2 regions of the Rhizobium sp. CFBP 13726 genome follow, and region 1 is predicted to be linked to the other one. Evidence: riboswitches for the same ligand, from Rfam matches in the RefSeq annotation. Region 1 holds a riboswitch; the other holds the start of a gene.
What was found. A riboswitch is a leader RNA that binds a small molecule or an ion and turns the genes downstream of it on or off. The one in region 1 is predicted to bind cobalamin.

Region 2: linked by a shared signal. The riboswitch ahead of IFT66_RS09745 (ABC transporter substrate-binding protein) and the one ahead of IFT66_RS21110 (DUF1636 family protein) in region 1 are both predicted to bind cobalamin.

What each region holds. Positions count from the first base shown of each region.
Region 1 covers NZ_JACYUU010000006.1:55,749-61,612, forward strand. The annotation lists gene cobO (cob(I)yrinic acid a,c-diamide adenosyltransferase) at 1-398, opposite strand, end outside; gene IFT66_RS21100 (CbtA family protein) at 395-1,159, opposite strand; gene IFT66_RS21105 (CbtB domain-containing protein) at 1,174-1,350, opposite strand; cobalamin riboswitch at 1,388-1,588, opposite strand; cobalamin riboswitch at 1,646-1,872, shown strand; gene IFT66_RS21110 (DUF1636 family protein) at 1,975-2,403, shown strand; gene cobW (cobalamin biosynthesis protein CobW) at 2,400-3,437, shown strand; gene cobN (cobaltochelatase subunit CobN) at 3,459-5,864, shown strand, end outside.
Region 2 covers NZ_JACYUU010000002.1:554,165-560,028, reverse strand. The annotation lists gene IFT66_RS09755 (GcvT family protein) at 1-259, shown strand, start outside; gene ftsZ (cell division protein FtsZ) at 335-1,330, opposite strand; cobalamin riboswitch at 1,624-1,818, shown strand; gene IFT66_RS09745 (ABC transporter substrate-binding protein) at 1,944-2,951, shown strand; gene IFT66_RS09740 (iron chelate uptake ABC transporter family permease subunit) at 3,033-4,064, shown strand; gene IFT66_RS09735 (ABC transporter ATP-binding protein) at 4,061-4,846, shown strand; gene IFT66_RS09730 (tetrahydrofolate dehydrogenase/cyclohydrolase catalytic domain-containing protein) at 4,853-5,713, opposite strand; gene IFT66_RS09725 (hypothetical protein) at 5,716-5,864, opposite strand, start outside.

The DNA.
Region 1 (5,864 bases):
ATGACGAGGCCGATCGTTTCGTCGGCCATCAGTTCGAGTGCCATGCCCCAGGCCTTCTCGGCAGCGGCGATGTCACGCTTGAGATCCTGGGTTTCCCAGGTAAAGCCCTCGCCCATCGTGTGCCAGGCGATGCGGTCGCCGAACACCGCAAGCGCTGGCTGCTCGCCGGTCGACCAAGCGCCCTTGATGAACTGCACGATCCCGACGCGCCGGTTGTGGCCAAGCGTGCGCAAAGCCAGCCCGAAGGCCGCCGTCGATTTGCCCTTGCCGGAGCCGGTATGAACCATGAGGAGACCCTTCTCGACGGTCTTCTCCGCGACTTCCGCATCCTGAACCGCCTTGCGGTTCTCCATCTTGGCGCGGTGGCGCTGCTCGGTGGTCTGATCGATTTCCTTCAACGGACTGCAAGCTCCTTGGACGTGGTCGAAATCGCCTCGCCGGCACGGAAACGCTCGCGGAGGACGCCGCAAAGCGCCCCGAGAGCGGCCCAGAAGACGAGGTTCGTCGCGTAGACGGCATTGACGAACCGCGCATGCAGTTCGATCGGCACCGCGGTGTCATGGGTCGGCGGCAGCGGTGCACCGATGATGTGCGGAGCAACCAGCAGGACGATCGCCAGAGCCGCAAGAAGGGCGGAACGGGTATAGGCAAGCAGCCCGAGGGCCAGGGCGGTGCAGACTGCCGTCGCGATCCACCAGATCTGCCGCGGTCCGAGTTCGGCGACGGGCATGCCGGGAAGTTCCGGCGGCAGACCGAGGCCGGGTGCGAGGCTGACGGTGAGGAAGCCAGCAATGCCGAACATCAACCCGCCGCGCCATCCGCCAAACCCGCCGAGTGCTTCGGCAATGGCGATGGCAACCAGCGCAAAACCGATGGCAGAGAGCGCATTGGCGGCAGTCGTGTAGGCAAAGCGCTCGATCCCATCGGCCGGCGCCCATGCCTCTTCGGCATGATCATGCTGAGCGGCAGTTGGTGCTGGAACGCTGGCGGTTGGAGCGGCAGCATGGCTATGTCCGGCACCGTTGCTGCCGGCATGTTCATACGTCTCTGCCGCGATGATAAGCGGCACGACCGAAAAGCTCTGCATCACGGTCATCAGGAGCCCGGACAAAAGCCCTGCGATCACCGCCGTGAGGACGATGTTTCGAAACAGCGACATTTAAGGAATTCCTCTTAGTGGCAGGGAAAGGCCAGCGAGTGTCGCGTATCGTGAGCCGCATTGTGCACAGCCTCGATATGCGAAAAGCCGACAAAGCCGACGATGAACAGGCCGAGTATGGCTGTCATGCCAAGAGGAATGATTTTCGATGCGGAAACGCTGGCTGCACCGGCAGCAGAGTTCGTAACCATGGACGTCGTCTTTCTGCCCTCCACCCGAGGACTTTCACTGTGCCTATCGTCTCCGGCAGGTCTCCTGGCTCGCGGATCGAACGCCTCTGACCCGCCTTCCCGGATGTCTCCAGTGGCATGTTGAGCAGAGACTTTCCGCTTACAGTTGCGGGGGCAGCCGCGGGTTTGACGCCAAGATGTCGTCGCACCGCATTCCCTTCGATGAGCCCTCTCGGGCACCAAAGACGTGATCACTATAGACGGTTTCCCCATACGGGCAATCGCCTTTGCGACATTGACACTGCCCTGCGACAAGGCTTAGGTGACTGCGATACGGTCCCTTGCCGGCAACGGTAGGGGCTAAGAGAGAATGCGGTGCGAGCCCGGGATCATCTTTAAGATCCCATGGTTCAATGCCGCGGCTGCCCCCGCAACTGTAAGCGGCGAGCCATCCTGCCACGAAAGCCACTGGAGAAATCCGGGAAGGCAGGCGGATGGTGACGACCCGCGAGCCAGGAGACCTGCCGTTCGAAAACGTGCCTTTCCGGGCGGGGTGCTCCGGAAAAGCTTCTTTCACTCTGCAGGATAGGCTTGCCTTCCTGTCGTGCACCCCGATGTTATTGACTTGGGCGGTAGTGCGACACGATGGTGATTGACGAACGAAAAGACGAGCGCGACGCGTCCGTAGACGGCCTTGCCGGCGAGCCGGATGTGACGATTTTCGTCTGCACCAATTGTCGCGAGGCTTCCAATAGCGAAGCGCGCCCGGGCATCGGCCTGATGGCGGCACTTCGCGAGGCGGCCGCCGGCAAACCGCTCTCCATCAAACCCGTCACCTGCCTTGCCAACTGCGAAAAAGGCCCAAGTGCTGCCTTCAACCATCGCTCCGGCTGGTCCTATGTCTTTGGTCATCTGTCGCTCGACACGGTCGAGGACATCCTGGTCGGCGCGATGATGCTGGCTGACGACGAGCGCGGTCTACTTCCCCTTCGCGGCCGCCCCATGTGCCTTCGCGGCAAGGGCATGACGGCCCGCATTCCCCCATTCCAGCACCACGAGGACCTGCCTTCATGAGCGTTTCATTCGACCGCGTTCCCTGCACCGTCATCACCGGGTTTCTCGGTGCCGGCAAGACCACGCTGATCCGTCACCTGATCGAAAACCTCAAGGGCAAGCGGCTCGCGATCATCGTCAACGAGTTCGGCGATGTTGGCATCGATGGCGACGTGTTGAAGAGCTGCGGCATCGAAAGCTGCCCAGATGACAACATCATCGAACTTGCCAACGGCTGCATCTGCTGCACCGTCGCCGACGATTTCGTTCCGGCGATCGACCAGATCCTGGCCCGCGAACCGCGCGTCGATCATATCCTGATCGAAACCTCCGGCCTTGCCCTGCCGAAGCCGCTCGTCCAGGCCTTTCAGTGGCCGGACGTGAAGGCCCGCGTCACCGTGGATGCCGTCATTGCCGTGGTGGATGGTCTGGCTCTCGCGCAAGGTCGCGTTGCCGACGATCACGAAGCGCTGGAAGCGCAGCGCAGCCAGGACAGCTCGATCGACCACGACGATCCGGTCGAGGAAGTGTTCGAGGACCAGATCGCCTGCGCCGACATGATTGTGCTGACCAAGACCGACCTTCTCGACCAGGCATCGCTTGCCGCCGCCAAGGGCCGTGTCCAGGCGCATCTGCCACGGGCGGTGAAGATCGTGCCGGCCGCAAACGGCGCCGTCGATCCGAGCGTGCTGATCGGTCTCGGTCTTGCCGTCGAGGACGATATCGAAAACCGCAAGACCCATCACGATGATGAGCTTGACCACGATCACGACGATTTCGACAGTTTCGTCATCGATATTCCAGCCGTTGCCGATGCGGACGAGCTCGCTGCCCGCATTTCCGCCACGGCGGAAGCGGAAAACGTTTTGCGCATCAAGGGTTTTGTCGACGTTGCGAACAAGCCGATGCGCCTTCAGGTGCAGGCGGTCGGTTCACGCGTGAACCACTATTTCGACCGCGCCTGGGGCCCCGGCGAGAGCCGTCAGAGCCGCCTCGTGGTGATCGGCGAAAAAGGCATAGACCGGGCTGCGATCGAAAAGATGCTGACGGCATAAGAGGGCTGTAGAAGGAAAAGGATGCATATTCTCGCCACCACCTCGTCGTCGCTCGACGACCTGATCGAGCCGGTCGACCTCAACCAGTCGCCGGCGGATGTGGTGGTGCTGTCTTTTTCCGGCAGTGACCTCAACGGCATCGCAGCGGGTTGGAGTAATGGCAAGGCGAGCCTCTGCCTTACCAATATCTCCGACCTGCGCCATCCGATGTCCGTCGATCTCTGGCTCGAAAAGACCGCGGCCCATGCGCGCTTCATCCTCGTGCGCATTCTAGGCGGCTACGATCGCTGGGCCTATGGCGCCGATCAGTTGTCGCGGCTGGCGAAGCGCAAGAAGATCCCGCTCGCAATGCTGCCGGGCGAATGCAGCATCAGCGATGACCGCCTGGCCGCTGCCTCGACCGTGCCCGATGCAACGCTGATGGACGTTCTCGCCTTCTTCCGCGAAGGCGGGCCGGACAATATGCAGCTTCTGGCGCGCCGCCTGGATGCGCTGGCAAGCGGCGATACGCAAAGCTTGCCAACCGCGACGCCGATGCCGAAACGGGGCTTCTACAAGCCCGGCCACGGCATCTCGACCGCAGATGAGCTTACTGCTGGCTTCCCGCCCGATGCGCAGCGGCTGCCGATCCTGTTCTACCGCTCCACCTTGCTTGCCAATGATGCGGCCCCGATCGACGCGATGTACGAGGCGCTGGCCGCCCGCGGGTTCGCACCGATGCCGATGTTCGTCGGCGGCCTGAAGGATGCGGACACCATCGGCTTTGTCGAACAAGCGATCGCAGAGCTCGATCCGGCCGCCATTCTCACCACGACCGCCTTTGCAAGTGCGACCGACGACAACGGCGACACGATTTTCGACCGCTCAGGGATTCCCGTCTTCCAGCTGGTCACCGCAACGACACGGCGGGACGGATGGATGGAAGGCCGCCGCGGCCTCAACCCTTCCGACCTTGCCATGCATGTCGTGCTGCCGGAACTGGATGGCCGCATCCTTGCCGGCGCGATCTCGTTCAAGGCAGGCGACAAGACGGCCGATCTCGTCAACCAGCCCGAACCGGACCGTATCGAACACTTCGCAGACCGGATCGCCGCCTTCCTGGCGATGAAGACCGTGTCCCGGGCGAAGCGGAAACTCGTCGTCCTGATGCCGGATTATCCGAGTGCGCCGGGCCGCACCGGTTATGCCGTCGGTCTGGATGTACCGCAAAGCGTTCTCACGATCCTCAGCACGCTATCGACAGCCGGCTATTCGATTTCCGATATCCCGCAAACTCCGCGCGCGCTTCTGGATCTCCTGGCCGCCAGGACGGCGCAATATCCACTTGCCACCTACAGCCCTTCAAGCGGAATCGATTCCGCCTGGGGCGAACCGGCCATGGACGCGGATCTGGAAGACGGTGCCTATCGTTTCCGCGCCGCGCAGTTCGGGAACGTGACGGTAGCGCTTGCGCCGGACCGAGGCCGCGATGCCGACCGGCGCACTGACTATCACAGCCCCGACCTGCCGCCGCGCCATGCCCTTCATGCCTTCGGTCAATGGATGCGCAGTGCCGTGGGTGCCCATGCGATCGTTCATGTCGGCGCCCATGGCACGCTGGAATGGCTGCCTGGGAAAACCGTGGCGCTGTCAAAAGACTGCTTCCCGGAACTTGTGACCGGCGGCCTGCCGGTCATCTATCCCTTCATCGTGTCCAATCCCGGCGAGGCGGCGGTTGCCAAGCGGCGCATTTCCGCAGTGACCATCGGCCACCTGCCGCCGGTTCTGACAGGCGCAGGCCTTTCGGACGAGCAGACGAAACTCGAGCTGCTGGTCGATGAGTACGCGCAGGCCGACGGGCTGGACAGGCGCCGCCGCGACAGGCTGGCGAAACTGATCGTCGAGACTGCCGGCGACTGCGGACTGGCATCCGAGGCCGGCATAACCGGTGATGACGACCCCGACACGGCGCTCAGCCGCATCGACGCGTTTCTCTGCGATCTCAAGGACTTCGCCATCAAGGACGGCCAGCACGTGTTCGGCGAAATCGCCGACGGTGACGACGATCCGCTGCGGATCGCCAGTGCCGGAACCGAAATGCAGGCGCTGCTCGATGCTCTCGATGGCCGGCATATCCGCCCCGGTCCGTCGGGCGCACCATCACGGGGCCGCCGCGATGTGATGCCGACGGGCCGCAATCTTTACGCCAGCGATCCGCGCACCCTGCCGACCCCGACCGCGTTCGAGCTCGGCAAGCGCGCCGCCGACGAGATTTTGCGCAGATACCTGCAGGACCATGGCGACTGGCCGAAAAGCCTCGTCTTCGACCTCTGGGGCAGCGCTTCGCTTCGAAGCGGCGGCGAGGAAGTGGCGCAGGTTCTGGCGCTGATGGGTGCCAGACCCGTCCAGGACGCCGCAACCGGCCGCGTCACCGGTATCGAGGTTCTG
Region 2 (5,864 bases), on a different contig from region 1:
GGTCGGCTCGCTGCCGGTGATGGATCCGGACACGGGCGAGGTTCTAATCGACGACCTTGGACGGCGTTCCTATACGACCTCGATCGCCTACGGCCCGACCATCGGCCGGAACATCGCGCTCGCCTATCTGCCCTGGTCGCATTGCCAGGTCGGCCGGAAACTGACGGTGGATTATTTCAACGAGGCCTTCCCGGTGGAAGTCGCAGCGGTCGGTTACAAGCCGCTCTATGATCCTGAGAACCTCAAGCCGAGAAGCTGACCGGCTTCGGGTCCGACAAACAAAAAACGCTCCGCGGATATCCACGGAGCGTTTTTTTATTGGCTGAGTCTGGTCTTAGTACTGCGCAGTAGAGGACGAAGAGCCCTGCTGGTTGCCGTTGAGGCCGGTTGCGACGACCGACACGCGGAACTTGCCGTCGAGGTTCTTGTCGAAGATCGCGCCGACGACGATGTCGGCCTCGGCTTCGACTTCGTCACGGATGCGGCTCGCAGCTTCATCGACTTCGAACAGTGTCATGTCGGTACCGCCTGAGATCGAGATGAGCACGCCCTTGGCGCCCTTCATCGAGATGTCGTCGAGCAGCGGATTGGCGATTGCGGCTTCGGCGGCGATCAGCGCGCGGCCATCGCCGGATGCCTCGCCGGTTCCCATCATCGCACGACCCATGCCCTTCATCACCGATTTCACGTCGGCGAAGTCGAGGTTGATCAGGCCTTCCTTGACGATCAGGTCGGTGATGCAGCTGACGCCCGAAAAAAGCACGCGGTCCGCGATCATGAAGGCGTCGGCGAAGCTGGTCTTGGCGTCGGCAATGCGAAACAGGTTCTGGTTCGGAATGACGATGACCGTATCGGCGGCTTCACGCAGGGCTTCGATACCCTCGTTGGCCGTCTTCATGCGGCGATGCCCTTCGAACGAGAAGGGTTTTGTGACAACCGCGACCGTCAGGATGCCGGCAGAGCGTGCTGCGCGTGCAATCGCTGGCGCAGCGCCGGTTCCAGTTCCACCGCCCATGCCGGCGGTGACGAAGCACATGTGCGAGCCGGCGAGATGATCCATGATCTCGTCGATCGACTCTTCGGCGGCCGCGCGGCCGATATCCGGCAGCGAGCCAGCACCGAGACCTTCGGTCACCTGCGCACCCAGCTGGATTCGGCGCGACGCCTTGGATGTTGCCAGAACCTGGGCATCCGTATTGGCGGCGATGAATTCCACGCCGTGGAGATTTTCCGTGATCATGTTGTTGATCGCGTTACCGCCACCGCCTCCGACACCGATCACGGTTATCTGCGGTTTCAATTCGGTCAAGCCGCTCTTAATATCCGTCATCTTCGTCTCCTTCAGCTCCTTCCGGTCGTCCCATACCAGAAGGACGGCGAATCGCCCCGCAGGCTATCTGTCCGCAAGGTCATAGACCAGAGCGCTGTCAGGCCAAAGAGGCAGGAGTAGGGTGAGGGCGATGTCATCGCAATTTAATGTACAGCATCCCTGAATTGAGCGCCTCACGACGGTCGCGACCAATCCAAAATAGACCGTTGCGTAAATTGGTATGTTATATTATTACATTCGGCAACGGCAGAGATCGCGCGGGGATCGCTCTGGACAAGCATCGGCGTGTTCCCTATCAGTTGGGGCGCTACGGTTCTGCAATCGCAGATGAAAAGGGAATGCGGTGAGGCTTTCGGGCCAAGTCCGCGACTGCCCTCGCAACTGTAAGCGGCGAGCCAGCCATCGATACCACTGATCATCCGATCGGGAAGGCGATGGAAGGCGTTCGAGCCGCAAGTCAGGAGACCTGCCGTGGCATGGACAACCAACACCGGACGAGGGGTTCCGGCAGGGAGATGATTATGACGCAAGCAATGCGCTCGTGCGCCATGTCGACGTCGAGCCGTTCTGCGGCCTCGTCCTGCCCTTTTTTCCGATCACCAAAGGACAGGACATGAAGTCAGGGCTTATCGCCGCCTTAGTTGCGGCACTTCCCACATTCGCCTTTGCCGCGCCGACCAGCTACCCGCTGACGATCGAGAATTGCGGCCGCCCCGTCACGTTCGAAAAAGCGCCCGAGAAGATCGTTTCGATCGGTCAGGGCATGACCGAAGTGCTTTATTCGCTCGGGTTGGCCGAGAAGGTGGCGGGCACTGCCGTCTGGGTCGGGCCGGTGCTTTTGCCCTATGCCGGAGTTGATGCGAAGATCAAACGGCTTGCCGACAACGACCCGAGCTTTGAATCGGTCGTCAGTCTCGAACCGGATCTGGTCGCTGCGGAGTTCGAGTGGCATGTCGGGCCGATGGGATCCGTCGGCAAGCGCGAGCAGTTTTCCGATCTCGGCATCAACACCTATGTCTCGCCCGCCGATTGCGTCGCGAAGACCAATGTCGATGGCGGGGATGGCGTTCGCAACGAACTGTTCAAGATGGACCTGATCTACCGCGAAATTTCAGAGCTTTCGAAGATCTTCGATGTCGAGGATAAGGGTACCGCCCTGATCGCAGACCTGAAACGGCGCGAAGCCGCAGCCGTCGCATCGATCAAGGGCGCGGAGACGAAGAACCTGCCGATCGTCTTCTGGTATTCCAGCAAGGAAACCAAGGGCGATGCCTTTATCGCCGGCAAGAACAGCGCACCGGCCTACATCCTTCAAACGATCGGCGCCCGCAATGTGGTGACGACGGAAGAAGAATGGCCGCTGGTGGGCTGGGAAACGATTGCTGAGGCCAACCCCTCCGTCATCGTCGTCGCCACCATGGACCGTCGCCGCTATGCCGCGGATGATCCGGCCGTGAAGATCAAGTTCCTCGAAACCGATCCCGTCGTCAGCCAGCTGGACGCTGTGAAAAACAGACGTTTCGTGATGATGGACGCCCAGTCGATGAACCCGACGATCCGCACGATCGAGGGCATCGAGACACTCGCCCGGGACATCCAGTCCTTCGGCCTTGCGAACTAGGGTGCGGCGGGAGATGATATCTTTCCCTTTTTCCGCCATCGTCGATGAGGCGAATTTGCCCGACCTGCCCAGGCGCCCCAAGTGACGCGATCCCGTATCGGACGTTGGGCGCTAGGTGCCGCAGGCGTGTTCCTGGTGCTCTCAGCGCTTCTCGTCGCCATCGTCGCCGGTGTGGCGATCGGTGAGATGACCATTCCCATGGAGACGACGATTGCGGCGGTGACGAACCGGCTCGGTCTGACCGCCATGGCACTGCCGCGCATCCAGGAAGCGGTGATCTGGGATTATCGCCTGTCACGGTCGCTGGTCGCGGCGTTTTGCGGCGCCGGACTGGCGCTGTCGGGGGCGATCCTGCAGTCGCTGCTGCGGAACTCGCTGGCCGAACCCTATGTTCTCGGCATTTCGGCTGGAGCATCGACCGGTGCGGTCAGCGTCATGCTGCTCGGGTTTGGCGCGGGCGCGATCTCGCTTTCCGCCGGAGCCTTTGTCGGCGCGCTGATCGCCTTTGTCTTCGTGGTGATGCTGTCGAGCGGACGCCAGACGGCGGACCGGACCATTCTTGCCGGGGTTGCCGCCTCGCAATTGTTCAATGCGCTCACCTCCTACATTGTCTCGACCTCTGCCAATGCCGAACAGGCGCGCAGCGTGATGTTCTGGCTGCTCGGCAGCCTTGCCGGCGTCCGCTGGCCGGAGGTGACGCTGGCTGCATCGGTCGTCACCATCGGGCTCATCGTCTGCATCTGGCATGCGCGAGCGCTCGATGCGTTTACCTTCGGCGAGGATGCGGCCCGTTCGCTCGGCATCGCCGTCCGGCGGGTCCGCGTGGTGCTGCTGCTCGTCACGGCGCTGATGACGGCGACGATCGTCAGCATGGTGGGTGCGATCGGCTTTGTCGGGCTGGTCATCCCGCATGCGGCCCGGTTTATCGTCGGTCCCGGCCATATCCGGCTTCTGCCAGCCTGTGCGCTGATCGGAGCGTTGTTCATGGTGCTCGCCGATATCGTGTCGCGCATCGTTATCGCACCGCAGATCCTGCCGATCGGGGTGGTGACGGCGCTGGTCGGCGTTCCCTTCTTCTGCGTCATTCTCTACCGGGCAAGGAGGGTCGCATGACAACCGATCCCGTCTCCGCCCCGGTCTTGGCCGCAACCGCCGTCCGGTGGCTTGCCGGGCGCAAGGTGATCGTCGATGAAGTGACGGTTTCGGTCGATGAGGGCCGGACGCTCGGGTTGATCGGGCCTAATGGTTCCGGCAAGTCGTCACTGATCCGACTGCTGGCGGGTCTGAGGGCGCCCGCCGCCGGCAAGGTCACGCTCGACGGAAAGCCGATGAGCGGTTTCGCACGACGCGAGCTCGCCCGGCGCGTTTCCGTTGTCGAACAGCATTCGGCAACCGAAGCAAATGTCACCGTCATCGACGTGGTCCGGCTTGGACGCACGCCATACCGGTCGGCGCTGTCGCCGTGGACGCAAGAGGACGACCGGATCGTGACCGAAGCCTTGGTGCGCGTCGGGCTGGATGATCGCTGCGAGCAGTTCTGGCATACGCTGTCGGGGGGAGAGCGTCAGCGCGTGCAGTTGGCCCGGGCGCTCGCACAGTCGCCGTCGGTGCTGATCCTCGACGAACCCACCAACCATCTCGACATCCAGCACCAGATCGACATCCTGCGGCTCGTCTCGGAGCTGCCGCTGACGACGGTCGTCGCGATCCACGATCTCAACCTCGCCGCCCGGTTCTGCGATGTGATCGCCGTGCTTTCGGAGGGACGGCTGGTCGCCTGCGGTTCGCCTACCGATATTCTGACCGAGCAGATGATCGCCGACGTGTTCGGCGTTGAAGCCCATGTTTCGACATCACCGCATCACGGCCGGCTGCATATCCAGTTCCTGATGTGAGCCAGTCTAGGCGGCGGCGATCTGCAGGAGGTTGCGCAAGAGCATCGCACGCGTGAGCGCGCCAACCGAACCGTGCGGCGGTGTCACCCAGCCTGCGACCTCAGCGACATCGGCTGCCACATCCGAGATCATCGATCCATCGGTGCCGTAGCTGATGCCGACGCCGACGACGGCGGCACCGGGCTTGACCATGTCTGCGGTGACGAAACCGGGTTGGCCAAGGGCGGCGATGACGATATCGGCGCGCCTGACGTCCTCGGCGATATCCCGCGAGCCGCTATGCAGCAGGGTCACCGTCGCATCGATTCCCTTGGCCGAGAGGAGCATGGCGAGCGGGCGCCCGACGAGCTGGCCGCGGCCGATGATGGCCACCCGGCGGCCGGCAAGCGGAACGGCATTGCCCTGCAAAAGCGCGAGGATGGCGGCCGGGGTACAGGGCAGGAGGCCCGGCTTTCCCGCCAGAAGGAGGCCGAGGTTTTGCGGATGCAGGCCGTCGATATCCTTGGCCGGCGACACGGCGGTCATCACCTTCGTCTCGTCGATGTCAGGCGGCAGCGGCAGTTGCACCATCTGCCCGTAAATGGCGGGGTCGGCATTGACGGCGGCAATCCGTTCGAGCAGGGCTTCGGTGGTCGTATCCGAGGGAAGGCGCAGGTCGATCGCTTCGATACCGACTTCGGCGCAGTCTGCGTGCTTGCGACCGATATAGGTGGCGCTGGCCGGATCGTCTCCCACCAGCACCGTCACCATCTTCGGCGCAATGCCGCGCGCGCGAAGACCGGCAACCTCTGCTGCCATCTCGCGCCGCAGCCGGGCGGCAAGGGCTTCGCCATCCAGCAGTGTTGCGGTCATTCTCGGCAGGGTCACGCTCATTTCAGACCGATCGAGGGATCGATGAAGCGGTTGGTGACGACCTGATCCGGCTTCACATCCGGATCGGCGCGCTCGTCGAAACGGGGCTTCACCAGTTTGAGCATCTCGGCGACACGGTCCATGTCGAAATCGCCGATCGTCGCGT